DNA from 3 places in the Mesorhizobium sp. BR1-1-13 genome. Region 3 is predicted to be linked to each of the others. Evidence: predicted binding sites of a transcription regulator. Region 3 holds the regulator's gene; each other region holds the start of a gene.

Region 1 (4,252 bases), on a different contig from region 3:
TGCCTCGGGGAGATCGCGGGCGCCGACCGATTGCGCCACCAGTATCGTAGCCGCCATGCCGATGCCGAACACCGTGCCGAGGATGAGGAACAGCACCAGATTGGCATTCGAGGTGGCGGTAAGCGCGGATTCGCCGAGGAAGCGGCCGACCCAGACAGCGTTGACCGAGCCGTTGAGCGATTGCAGCACGTTGGAGCCGAGCACCGGCAGGGCGAACAGCAGGAGCGTGCGCGGAATGGGGCCGCTGGTCAGGTCACCGGTGCGCCGGCGCGCGGGCATCTTTTCATCCATGGCGGGCAATCCGGCAAAGCTGGTTCTTTTGAGTCCGGCACGCAGGATACCGCAGGCCCGACCGGGATGCACCCTTGCGAAAGGAGCGACGGCGGGCAAGGCATGCCGTCATGCATCCGATCATGCTTGTCGGGCCGGAGGCGCCGCCTGGCGCCTCCGGTAAGATGTTTACTTCCTGGCGAGGCCGGGAAGCGTGACCTGATAGACAAGGAACATGGTGTCGACATCGGCGCCGTCCTCGGCCTTGTAGGGCGCGCCGACCTGGAAGCCGTCCTGGGCGAGGAAGTCGTTGTCGTTGGCGACAAACAGGAAATAGTCGTCGGGCAGCTTCGGATCGAGCACGCTCGCCAGCGACATCGCCTCCCACTTCTCCGAGAGGTTGTCCTTGTCGTTGGGCGCGCCATTGTGCAGGCCGAAGCGGGCAAGCTCGGCCTTGTCGTTGATGTCGATGAACGGCGTCAGCCTTGCCGGCGTCACCGACGGATCGAGCACGCCCTTGGGCGCCACCGGCTTATCGGCGGCATCGAAGGGACCGCCGGCGATGTCGGTCGCGCCGGAAAGGTCGACAATGTCGATCTTGCGATACAGCGACTCCTCGCCTTTCAGGCCCTGGCCGTTGCCGCTGTCGCGCGCCAGAATCAGGAAAGCGGTATCCGACAGCGCCACGATCTCGCTTTGCGCAGCCACCTTGGTCTTGCCCTTGGCGTCCTTGAACACCGGCAGCGGCACGACGTATTCATGTGCCAGCTTGAGATGGGCAAGATCGGAGGCGTCATAGACCAGCGCCCTGGTGTTCTGGCGCGTCGAGGCCGAATCGCCGCCGTCCTGCCGGGTCGCCGACTGCAAAACCGCGATCACGAACTTGCCGTCCGGCGTCATTGCCATGCCTTCGAGGCCCTGATTGTTCTGGCGGCCGGTCTCGGGATCCTTTGGATCGGGTTCGGCAGCACCTGGGCCCGGATTGTCGGAAGCAAAATTGGCCGTGCCGTGGCGCATCGGCACGAGCGCGGCCGGAGGCTGGGTCGCCGACATCAGACGGCCGTCGGCGGAGAAGCGGTAGATGTCGGGACCGTATTCGTCGGAGACGAGCATGGTGCCGTCGGGCAGCCGCACGATCGCCTCGTTGTCGAGCGCGAGCTTGCCGTTATCGGCCTGCGGCAGGACAGGCATGTCGCCGGCGGCGGGACGCACGCCGTTCAGCGGGTCGAGACCGCTGGCGTCGGCACCCTTGTCGTCGGTCAGGAGCATGGTGTCGGCGAGCGTCGCCTTGACGCCGGTCTGCTCCTGGCCGGCCGCGGGCGCGGCACCTGGCGCCGCCGGGGCGAACTCGATGTTGATGGTGTTGAGGCGCGGGCGGTAGTCGGTGGTGCCGACGACGTTATAACCGCGGTCGGGCAGCAGCCACAGCGAACCCTTGTAGGTGCCGGCATCATGCGTCCAGCCCGCGGTGTCGATCGACATGCCGGAACCGGAGCCGAAGGTCTCGCCGAACCTGTCGCGCTGGCCGGCCGGGATGCGGCCAACCCCCACCAGCCCCTTGTTGACGAAACTGGCGCCGCCGACGCTGGCCGCGCTGTCGGCGAAGGCGGGCAGCGAAACGGCCGAAGCCGCCAGCGCGGCGGCCAGCAGCCGCAACGAGAATGAGCGTAGATGCGTCATGGATATCCCCTTGATGACAAAGTGCCGGGACGGCGGAATATTGAGGTTGCCTTGGGGGCGGCGAGGCTGCCGCCCTGGAGGGCCGCTTGTGCCCTCGGCAAGCGGTCTAAGGCGCGAACATGATGCTTGCATGACAGTTGGTGACGCATTCGCGTCGGCCCGCCGCGACGCTGCTGGGGAAGTGCAGCCGCGCCGGAAATCGATCGTTCCGACACAGGTTCGACGTGTCCAGGAGCTGTTCGCAGCACTAGACGCTTATGTACATTACGCATATCGTGCCGGTTTCTGACAGTCCGGGGGGAAAGCCTTGAAGTCTCACTACCGCGGCGCGTCGGCTTCTCACCTCCGGCCGCTTTGGCCACACGATCGGCAAGAGCGTCGCGCTGGCGTTGGTGGATGACGATTTTGCCGAGGAAGGAACGGCGCTTTGCGTGCACATTGTCGGCACGGAGCGGCCGGCGCGTGTCATTCCGGCTTCGCCTTATGATCCCTTGGGCAAGGCGATGCGGCAATGGGGAGGTTTCCGGATGATCGATGACGCGGCACGCGAAAGCAGGCGCGAGCGCCGACGGGGACGCATCGGCGAGGCCGGCAGCGAGAGCAGCCGCCGGCCCAATTACCGCTCGCTGAAGAACCCGTTCCTGCCGCAGCCGATCTTTTCGGACGATCAGGTCGCCTCGATTCACGACACGGCGCTGCGCGTGCTGGAAGAGCTGGGCATCACGGTTCTGCTGCCGCAGGCGCGCGACCTGCTCGCCCGCGCCGGCGCCTTGGTCGACCCCGACACCGACATGGTGCGGATCGGCCGCGACATGGTGGCGGCTGCGTTGGCCTCGGCGCCGCGGTCGATCCACGCTCATGCCGGCGCACGTGCCCGCGACCTGCCGCTCGAACTGGGTTCGATGACTTTCCTGGCTGGGTCCGGCGCGCCGAACGTCACCGATCTCGAGCGCGGCCGGCGGCCCGGAACGCTGGCCGCCTTCGAGGAACTCATCAAGCTGGTGCAGCATTTCGACGTCCTGCATATGCTGGGACCCTGTATCGAGCCGCAGGACATCGACAACCGTTTCCGCCATTACGCCGTCAACCGGGCGCAACTGACCCTTTCGGACAAGTTCCCGTTCGTGTTCGCGCGAGGCACTCCGCAGGTCGACGACAGCTTCGAGATGATTCGGCTGGCGCGCGGGCTGTCCGAAGACGCGTTTCGCTCGGGCGCCCATTGCTACACCGTCATCAACACCAATTCGCCGCGCCAGCTCGACATCCCGATGGCGCAAGGCATCATCGACTTCGCCAGGGCTGGGCAGGTCCTGATCATCACGCCTTTCTGCCTGGCGGGTGCGATGGCGCCGATCACGGTGGCCGGCGCGCTGACGCTGCAGCATGCCGAGGCGCTGGCCGGATTGACGCTGGCGCAGATCGTGCGGCCGGGCGCGCCTGTCGTCTACGGCTCCTTCTCCTCCAATGTCGACATGAAATCGGGCGCGCCGGCCTTCGGCACGCCGGAGCATATCAAGGCGACGCTGGGGGCCGGCCAACTGGCGCGCTTCACCGGCCTGCCGTGGCGTTCGGGCGGCGGCAGTGCGGCCAACATCTCCGATGCGCAGGCGGCGCATGAGACTCAGTTCGCGTTATGGGGCTCGGTGCTGGCGGGCGCCACCGTGTGCATCCATGCCGCCGGCTGGCTGGAGGGGGGCTTAAGCGTTTCCTTCGAAAAGCTGGTCACCGACATCGAGGCGTTGCAGACGGTGGCTGAACTGTGCGCCGCCACGCCCGGCGACGACGATACCATCGGCTTCGAGGCGATCGCCGAAGTGCAGCCGGGCGGCCATTTCTTCTCGGCTGGCCACACCATGGCGCGCTACCGCACCGCCTTCTACGAGCCGCTGGTGGCCGACTGGTCGAACTTCGGCAACTGGACGCAGGCCGGTTCCAAGACCGCAACCGAACGCGCTACCGGTATCTGGAAGCGCATCCTCGCCGATTTCGAGCCGCCGGCGTCTGCGGCCGCCACATCGGGCGTGCTCGACGAATTCATCGCGCGGCGCACGCAAGAGGGCGGTGCGGCGCCGGTGTCGTGAGATAGCTTACCCGTCCGTCGTCCTGAATCTTGGCCGCAATCCGGAACCTGCCATGTTCCCCGTGCATTCATGGGTGCGGCCAGGCTGCATTTGCGAGCCATTGAGGGAGGACGACATGGGTTTCGACCAATATCACGAACCGCCCGAGGAATTGTCGCAGGAGGTGCGGACCTTTGCCCGCATGATCACCTCGCTGATCGAGGAGGCGGAAGCGATCAGTT
Region 2 (4,252 bases), on a different contig from region 3:
ATATCGAGGCTGCCGAACGCCTCTTCCGCCTCATGCACCATGGCGCTGACCGCCGCGCCGTCCATCATGTTGGCATCGGAGTAGCGGCATTTGACGCCGAAATCCTTCTCGATGCCGGCGCGCTCCCGCTCGATATCGGCGGCATTGCCCAGGCCGTTGATGGTGAGATTGGCGCCTTCGGCGGCGAAGGCGCGGGCGATAGCCAGGCCGATGCCACTGGTCGAACCGGTGACGAGGGCGTTTTTCGAAGACAGGGAAGCCATGGCGATCTCGCGAGAAGTGGGACGGAAGATGACGATATAATTGTGCGTCGCAGCATGACAATGACAGAGCCTCGCGCAAAGAAAAAAGCAGCGCCGGCGACCGGCGCTGCCTTTTTTCTGAAAGTGGCTGCGCCGACTCAGAACACCTGGCGAAAGACGATGAACAGCACGAAGGCCAGCGTGATCGAGCATGGCAGCGTCAGCACCCAGGCGAGCAGCAGGTTGCGCACCGTCGACCATTGCAGGCCCGAGCCATTGGCGGCCATGGTTCCGGCGACGCCGGACGACAGCACATGGGTCGTCGACACCGGCAGGCCGAGCCTGTCGGCCATGCCGATGGTCACCATGGCGACGAGTTCGGCCGCGGCGCCCTGACCATAGGTCAAATGGCTCTTGCCGATCTTCTCGCCGACGGTGACGACGATGCGCTTCCAGCCGACCATGGTGCCGAGGCCGAGCGCCAACGCCACGGCGATCTTCACCCACAGCGGGATGAACTTCGTCGCGTTGTCGACGGCCTTGTGATAATCGGTGACCGCCTTGAGGTCGGCACCCTCCATCGGCAGCAGCTTTTTCTTGTCGATCAGCTTGAGCGCCTCGCCGATCAGGTAGATGTCGTTGCGGGCGTTGCTGACGAGGTCGGTGGGCACCGTCTCGACCGAGGCGTAGGGCTGCAGCCCGGCGGTGGTGTTGTGGATGTAGGTCTGCAGCGCGACCGTCGTCTGGTCGTTCCAGGTGCGTGTGCGAACGGCATCCTGCACAGTCGCCTTCGCATCCGTGACGCTGATTCCCGGCTTGATATATTTGCCCAGGGCCTGCTCGACCCCGGCCGAAGCGGATTTATAGGCTTCGAGATAGTTGATGTCGGGTGTGCGGTTGAGCGCGAAGGCCGTCGGCACCACGCCGATCAGGATCAGCATGATCAGGCCCATGCCCTTCTGGCCGTCATTGGAGCCGTGCGCGAAGCTGACGCCGGTGCAGGTGAAGATCAGCAGCGCGCGGATCCACCATGGCGGCGGCGTGTTGCCCTTCGGCGCCTCATAGAGAGCCTGATTGCGCACCAGAAGCTTCATCGCATAGAGCAGGGCGGCAGCGGCGAAGAACCCGACGACCGGCGACACCAGCAGGGTCGTGCCGACATTGGTCGCCTGCGACCAGTCGACGCCGCTGGTGGCGCTGCCGGCGGGCGCCGTGAACTGGTTGGCGAGGCCGACGCCGATGATCGAACCGACCATGGTGTGCGAACTCGAGGCCGGCAGGCCGAGGAACCAGGTGCCGAGATTCCACAGGATCGCCGCGACCAGCAGGGCGAACACCATGGCAAAGCCGGAGGAAGAGCCGACCTGCAGGATGAGTTCGACGGGCAGCAGCGACAGGATGCCGAAGGCGACAGCGCCGCTGGAGGTGAGGACTCCGAGGAAGTTGAACACGCCAGACCACATGACGGCGAATTCGGCCGGCAGCGAGCGCGTATAGATGACGGTCGCCACCGCATTGGCGGTGTCGTGGAAGCCGTTGACGAATTCGAAGCCGAGCGCGATCAGCAGGGCGATGCCGAGCAGGATCCACGGCACTGTCTTGGCGGCAGCCAGGTCCTGCCTGAGCGCGTAGCCGACATAGACGATGCCGACCAGCACCAGCACGCCGAAGACGGGCAGGAACCATTTGGCCCCACCCGATTGCGCGAGCGGGTGGTCCGGTCTCGGAATACCTGCCTCGTTTGAAACTATGTCCACCACGTCCCGCTCCTTTTGCATTGCAGCAAAGAACCGGGAATGATGCTATGTCCGCACGATGAACCCTGTATGACGCGGGGCGACATCCTGGAAAAGCGCTCGGCGGTTGTCGGTCCGGAGTTGCCTGGAAACCGAATCGCCCTGATGGTCCGTCAGGGTCGCTTGGCCCGGGCAGGACCGACATCGGGCGATCCGGCGATTTCCAGCAGCGACGACACCAGCAATTGCCGCTCGTCCGGGGAAAGCACATCCGCGTCGAACAGGTTCATGCTGCGCAGGCCCTCGATGGCGAGATAGCAGACCAGCAGCGACTTGAGATCCGGCGTCTCGCTCTTCAGTCGTTGGAAGAGTTGTCGCTTGAACGTCTTTATCGGCGACATGAAGTCCGGATCCTCAGCGATCGCCGAAAATATCCACGACGCCGATGGCTGCTTGTCCTCGCAATCCTTGGCCGAAAGCCTGATGTAGACGGCGAGCGGATTTGCGCCATTGTCGTTGCTGCTGGCGGTCTCCAGCGCCTGCCCGAATTCGCGCAGATAGCCTTCGACCAGGCCCTGCATCAATTTGGCCTTGGTCGGGAAATTGTAGAGCAGTCCGCCCTTCGATACACCGGCGCGGCTGGCGACGGCATCCAGGGACAGGCTACCGGGGCCGGATTCCCGTGCGACGTCCGCCGCCGCAGCGAGAATCCTCTCGCGCGAGTTCGTTCGTTGGGCTTTCATGGCGCCTCCCATCGCAAGCTTAGGCCCAATTGACAAGACCGTCCAGACGGTACAGTAAGACCGCGGTCATTTGAAATCGGGGCCCGCAGTCGATATGTGTCCCGATATCCGCGCTTCGCGCCGGATTTCGACTGAGGGGACTTCCTTGTTCAAGCGCATACTCCGTTTCGTTATCATCATTCTTGTGTTGGCCGTGCTCGTCATCGTGGTCGGCGGCATCGTCGGGTTCAATTTCCTGCGTGACAACGGCATCAAGCAATATTTCGCCACGATGAAGCCGCCAGCGGCAACCGTGTCGACGACCATCGTCAAGCCGTCGAACTGGACGCCGGGCATCGAGGCGATCGGCACGGTCCGCGCCGTGCGCGGTGTCGACCTGACGGTTGAGACCGCCGGCATCGTCAAGGAGATCCCCTTCCATGCCAACGAGAAAGTGGCGGCCAATGCGGTGCTGCTGCAACTCGACGACGCCGTAGAGCGCGCCGATCTCGCGGCACAGAAGGCGCAGGCGGCGCTCGATCAGACATCGCTGACCCGCGCGCTCGAACTGACCAAGCGCGGTGTCGGCTCGGACTCGACCCTGGACACCGCACGTGCGGCCGCGTCCGCTTCGGCATCCCAGGTCAACAGGCTTCAGGCAGTGCTCGACCAGAAGCAGTTGACGGCGCCCTTCGCTGGCACCGTCGGCATCCCAAAGATCGATCTCGGCCAATATCTGGCGCCCGGCACCGCCGTGGTGACGCTGCAGGATCTCGACACGATGCGGGTCGACTTCACGGTTCCCGAACAGCAACTGCCGCTGCTCAAGATCGGGCAGACGGTTCGGCTGGGCCTCAGCGGCGGCGACATGCCTTTTGCCGGGGCCATTCGCGGCATCGACCCGAAGATCGACCCGTCCAGCCGGCTGGTGAACATCCGGGCGGAAGTCGCCAATCCCGAAGGCAAGCTGACCCCCGGCCAGTTCGTGCAAGTGCGTGTCGAACTGCCCGAGGAGCAGAATGTGCTGGCGCTGCCGCAGACGGCGCTGACCACCAGCCTCTATGGCGACTACATATTCGTGGTGCACCCGGCGAAGCCCGCCGAGGCGCAGCCGACCAAGCCGGAGGCGCAGCCCGCGGCGGCGGCGACCGACAAGCCGGCGGACGCCAAGCCCGCGGCCGATGCCAAACCGGCCGAAGCGGCCAAGCCGGCCGCGGGGGGCGAGCAGCCTGCCCTGGTCCTGTCGCAGGTGTTCGTCAAGCCCGGCCGCCGCAACGAGGGCATGGTCGAGATCGTCGAGGGCCTCAAGGCGGGCGATGAGGTTGTCACGGCAGGTCAGAATCGCCTCTTCAACGGCATGTCCGTCAACGTCGACAACACCATCGACCCAACCAAATCGGCGAACAAGCAGGCCGACCAGCAATGAGCGTTTCCGATCTCTTCATTCGCCGGCCCGTCCTCTCCACGGTCCTTGCATGCATGATCCTGCTCCTGGGTTTCCAGGGCATATTCAGCCTGTCGATCCGCCAGTATCCGAAGGTTGACGAAACCG
Region 3 (4,252 bases):
CCCTTACGGTTCTCGGGCTGAGCATCTTCGCCCGCAGCCTTACCGGACGCAGAGAGGACAGATGAAACCGATGTTGTCCACCGAGTTGAACACGCCCGAAGTCGCGGTCGAGAAAGCCAAGATCGAGGTCAAGAACCTCAATTTCTACTACGGCCAGTCGAAGGCGCTGAAGGATATCAGCCTGTCGCTGCCTGAGCGCAGCGTCACCGCCTTCATCGGGCCTTCGGGCTGCGGGAAGTCGACGCTGCTGCGCGTCTTCAACCGCATCTACGAGCTCTACCCGAAGCAGAGCGCCGAGGGCCAGGTGCTGCTCGACGGCCAGAACATCCTCGACCGGTCGCAGGACCTCAACCTGCTCAGGACCAAGATCGGCATGGTGTTCCAGAAGCCGACGCCGTTCCCGATGTCGATTTACGAGAACATCGCGTTCGGCGTCAGGCTCTATGAGAAGCTCAGCAAGGCCGAGATGGACGGCCGTGTCGAGCAGGCGCTGAAGCGCGCGGCACTGTGGAGCGAGGTCAAGGACAAGCTCAACGCCAGTGGCCTCAGCCTTTCGGGCGGCCAGCAGCAGCGCCTCTGCATCGCCCGCACGGTGGCCGTGAAGCCAGAGGTCATCCTGCTCGACGAGCCTGCCTCGGCACTCGATCCGCTGTCGACCGCCAAGATCGAGGAACTGATCGACGAGCTGCAGGCCGATTATACGATCGTAATCGTCACCCATAACATGCAGCAGGCGGCGCGCGTATCGAAGCAGACCGCCTTCATGTATCTGGGCGAGCTGGTCGAGTTCGACCGCACGGAGAAGATCTTCACGTCGCCCCGCGAGAAGCGCACGCAGGACTATATCACCGGCCGCTTCGGCTGATCCCACGCACACGAGGACCAAGATCATGGCCGAACATACAGTCGCAGCCTTTGACGAAGATCTCGGACAGATCAGCAGGCTGATCCGCGACATGGGCGATCTCGCCTCATCGATGGTCGGCGGCGCCACCAAGGCGCTCCTGAATTCCGACAACGCGCTCGCCCAGCGCGTCGTCTCCGACGACGCGATCATGGATGCGCGCCAGCGCGAACTCGACGACCGCGCCATCACCCTGATCGCCAAGCGGCAGCCCATGGCGGACGATCTGCGCCATGTCGTCGGCTCGATCCGCATGGCGGGCGATCTCGAACGCATCGGCGATCTCGCCAAGAACATCGCCAAGCGCGTCGGCACCGTCGGCCTGGCCGCCACGCCGCGCGACCTGTCGCACTCCATCGATGTCATGGCGCAGCTGGTGCTGATCCAGGTGCAAGGGGTGATCGAGGAGTATGCGGCGCGCGATTCCGCGGCACTTGCCAAGCTGCGCGCCGACGATGAACGCATCGACGTCAAATACACATCGGTGTTTCGCGAGCTGCTGACCTACATGATGGAGGATCCGCGCAACATCACCGCCTGCACGCATCTTTTGTTCTGCGCCAAGAATCTCGAGCGCATCGGTGATCACGTGACCAACATTGCCGAAAATGCCTATTATGTGCTGACCGGCACGCAATTGCCCGCCAATCGCCCGAAGCAGGACGAGACGGCGATGTCGGCGCCAGCGGCGTGACGGCAGGGGTGACCAGTCGATGATCGCGCCACGCATCATGGTGGTGGAGGACGAGGAGCCGCTGGGTGTGCTGCTCCGCTACAATCTGGAATCGGAGGGTTATCAGGTCGAGGTGGTGACGCGCGGCGACGAAGCCGAGATCCGCTTGCAGGAGAATGTCCCTGACCTTCTTGTGCTCGACTGGATGGTGCCGGCGGTTTCCGGCATCGAACTCTGCCGCCGTCTCCGGATGCGGCCCGAGACCGAGCGGCTGCCGATCATCATGCTGACGGCGCGCGGCGAGGAAAGCGACCGGGTGCGCGGTCTCTCCACCGGCGCCGACGACTATCTAGTCAAGCCGTTCTCAACCCCGGAATTCATGGCACGCGTCAAGGCGCTGCTGCGCCGCGCCAAGCCCGAAGTTCTGTCCAGCGTGCTCAAGGTCGGCGACATCGTGCTCGACCGTGAATCGCACCGGGTCTACCGCAAGAAGAGCGAGATCCGGCTCGGGCCGACCGAGTTCCGCCTGCTCGAATTCATGATGCGCCACCCGGGCCGCGTGTTCTCGCGCAGTCAGCTGCTCGACAATGTCTGGGGCGAAACGATCTATATCGACGAGCGCACGGTGGACGTGCATGTCGGCCGGCTGCGCAAGGCGGTCAACAATGGCCGCATGCCTGACGTGATCCGCACCATTCGGGGCGCGGGGTATGCGATCCGCGAAGACTAGGGATATGTCACGCAACGTTCTCGCCTATGCCTGATTTCGCTTGTGCCCCCGGCGCGAAAATTTCCTGGTCGACGAAGGTCAGCGCGCGCATGGCGCAACCCTCGCGGATCAGCGGCAGTTCGTTCGGCTCGGTGTCGAAGGAAATCGATTTCGAGTGCTGGCCGCCGGCGGTCTGGGCGATCGCCTCGCGCAATGCCGGCTCGATCAGGTCGAAGGCGGCCGCGCTGACGCCGACCATGGCGACCGGCGCCGGATCGATCAGGGCGAACAGGCTGCCAAGGCCATAGCCCAGCGCCTCGCCGGCCTTGCGGTAGGCTTCGCGCTCCGGCCCGTCCTTTTCGCGCGCCGAGGCCGCCAGGGTGCGCATGTCGGCGTCGCTGACGTCGACGGGCTCGGTGTCCTCGCCAAGCTGCCTAGCGTTGCGCCAGATGGCATAGTTCCCGGCATAGGCCTCGACACAGCCGCGCCGCCCGCAGCGGCAGAGCGCCCCGCCGGGGCGATGGATCATGTGGCCGAACTCGCCTCCGGATGAATGGGTGCCGGTGAACAGTTCACCCTTCAACACCAGGCCCATGCCGATGCCGTGCGACAAAAGGATGGCGATGAAGTCGTCGCGGTAGCGCTGGGGATCGCGCCAGCGCAGCGCCACCGCCATCATGTTGCAATCGTTCTCCATGGTGGCGGGAATGCCGAACTCGGTCTCCAGTATGTCGGCGAAGGCGATGTCGGTCTGCGGCGTGATCGGCGACCACAGCATGGTGCGCGCATCCGTGTCGGTGATGCCCTGGATCGCCAGCGCGATACGGGCGATGCTGCCGACGTCGAGGTCGGGATCTTCGAACCGCCGCCTGACGATGGCCACGCATTCATCGATCAGCGCCTCGCGCGACAGGGTCAGCGTGTCCAGCCGGCGCTGCTCTTCAGATATCACCTGCCCGGCATAGTCGATGACTGCGACGGAGAGGAAATTCAGCGACAGCACCACGGTCATCACCGCCGCGGCTTCAGGGTTGAGGCTGAGGCCGACCTGCGGCCGGCCGCGTTTCAGCGCACCGGCCTCGCTCGGCTTGCTCTGCGCCAGGATGCCTTCGCCAATCAGGTCGGAGGAGATCGCCGATATGGTGGAATGGCTGAGCCCGGTGGTCGCGGCAATCTCGGTGCGCGATGGCTGCCCGGCACGGCGCACGGCCGCGATCACCATCGCCCGGTTGCGTCGGCGCAGATCGTCGTGGCGGATTCCGACCGACATGTTCCTCGCATCCTCCCGGTCGCCGCGTTCTCTCCCCAGGCCCCGACGACCGTCAGATACTGGCAGAACCGGCCTTGGCTGTCATTATTTATTCCGGAGCTCGAAAAAAATTCCCGAGGGCATCAAAATACATCAGAATCGGCGTTGACAGCGTTCCGACGATGGATCAGTGTTTTTTCGAGGCTCGAAAAAATAGAGCCTTTGTGCCGGCCTAAGGGCCTGTTTGGTCGCGCCATACGCGGCGCAGGGAGGATTAAGATGAAGAGATTCACAGCCGCCATCCTGGCGGGTGTCGCCATGTCGCTGACGCTCGCGTCGGTCGCGCAGGCGAAGGACAAGGTCATCGGCGTTTCCTGGTCGAACTTCCAGGAAGAGCGCTGGAAGACCGACGAGGCCGCCATGAAGAAGGCGATCGAAGCCGCCGGCGACAAGTATATTTCCGCCGACGCCCAGTCCAATCCCGGCAAGCAGCTCACCGACGTCGAGAGCCTGATCTCGCAGGGCGCCAATTCGCTGATCATCCTGGCGCAGGACGCCTCCGCCATCGGCCCCGCGGTGCAGAAAGCGCTCGACGAAGGCATTCCGGTCGTTGGCTATGACCGCCTAATCGAGAATAAGGACGTCTTCTATCTGACCTTCGACAACAAGGAAGTCGGCCGCATGCAGGCCCGCGAAGTGTTCAAGGTGAAGCCGGAA

What was found. Region 3 encodes PhoB, which activates phosphate uptake and scavenging genes when phosphate is short. Its sites were predicted from a motif close to TGTCATNNANCTGTCAT; they were not measured.
Region 1: a site for PhoB is predicted at 2,070-2,086, ahead of LB533_RS13000 (esterase-like activity of phytase family protein). Genes of this name have one in related genera too.
Region 2: a site for PhoB is predicted at 2,058-2,074, ahead of LB533_RS29605 (inorganic phosphate transporter). Genes of this name have one in related genera too.

What each region holds. Positions count from the first base shown of each region.
Region 1 covers NZ_JAIUIH010000004.1:470,123-474,374, reverse strand. Annotated here, with positions in the region: gene LB533_RS13005 (MATE family efflux transporter) at 1-291, opposite strand, end outside; gene LB533_RS13000 (esterase-like activity of phytase family protein) at 460-1,950, opposite strand; partial or broken gene LB533_RS12995 (trimethylamine methyltransferase family protein) at 2,301-4,031, shown strand; gene LB533_RS12990 (hypothetical protein) at 4,147-4,252, shown strand, end outside.
Region 2 covers NZ_JAIUIH010000024.1:5,035-9,286, reverse strand. Annotated here, with positions in the region: gene LB533_RS29610 (3-hydroxybutyrate dehydrogenase) at 1-263, opposite strand, end outside; gene LB533_RS29605 (inorganic phosphate transporter) at 401-2,002, opposite strand; gene LB533_RS29600 (TetR/AcrR family transcriptional regulator) at 2,152-2,721, opposite strand; gene LB533_RS29595 (efflux RND transporter periplasmic adaptor subunit) at 2,867-4,126, shown strand; gene LB533_RS29590 (efflux RND transporter permease subunit) at 4,123-4,252, shown strand, end outside.
Region 3 covers NZ_JAIUIH010000001.1:39,056-43,307, reverse strand. Annotated here, with positions in the region: gene pstA (phosphate ABC transporter permease PstA) at 1-65, shown strand, start outside; gene pstB (phosphate ABC transporter ATP-binding protein PstB) at 62-865, shown strand; gene phoU (phosphate signaling complex protein PhoU) at 891-1,598, shown strand; gene phoB (phosphate regulon transcriptional regulator PhoB) at 1,618-2,307, shown strand; gene LB533_RS00210 (ROK family protein) at 2,315-3,556, opposite strand; gene xylF (D-xylose ABC transporter substrate-binding protein) at 3,815-4,252, shown strand, end outside.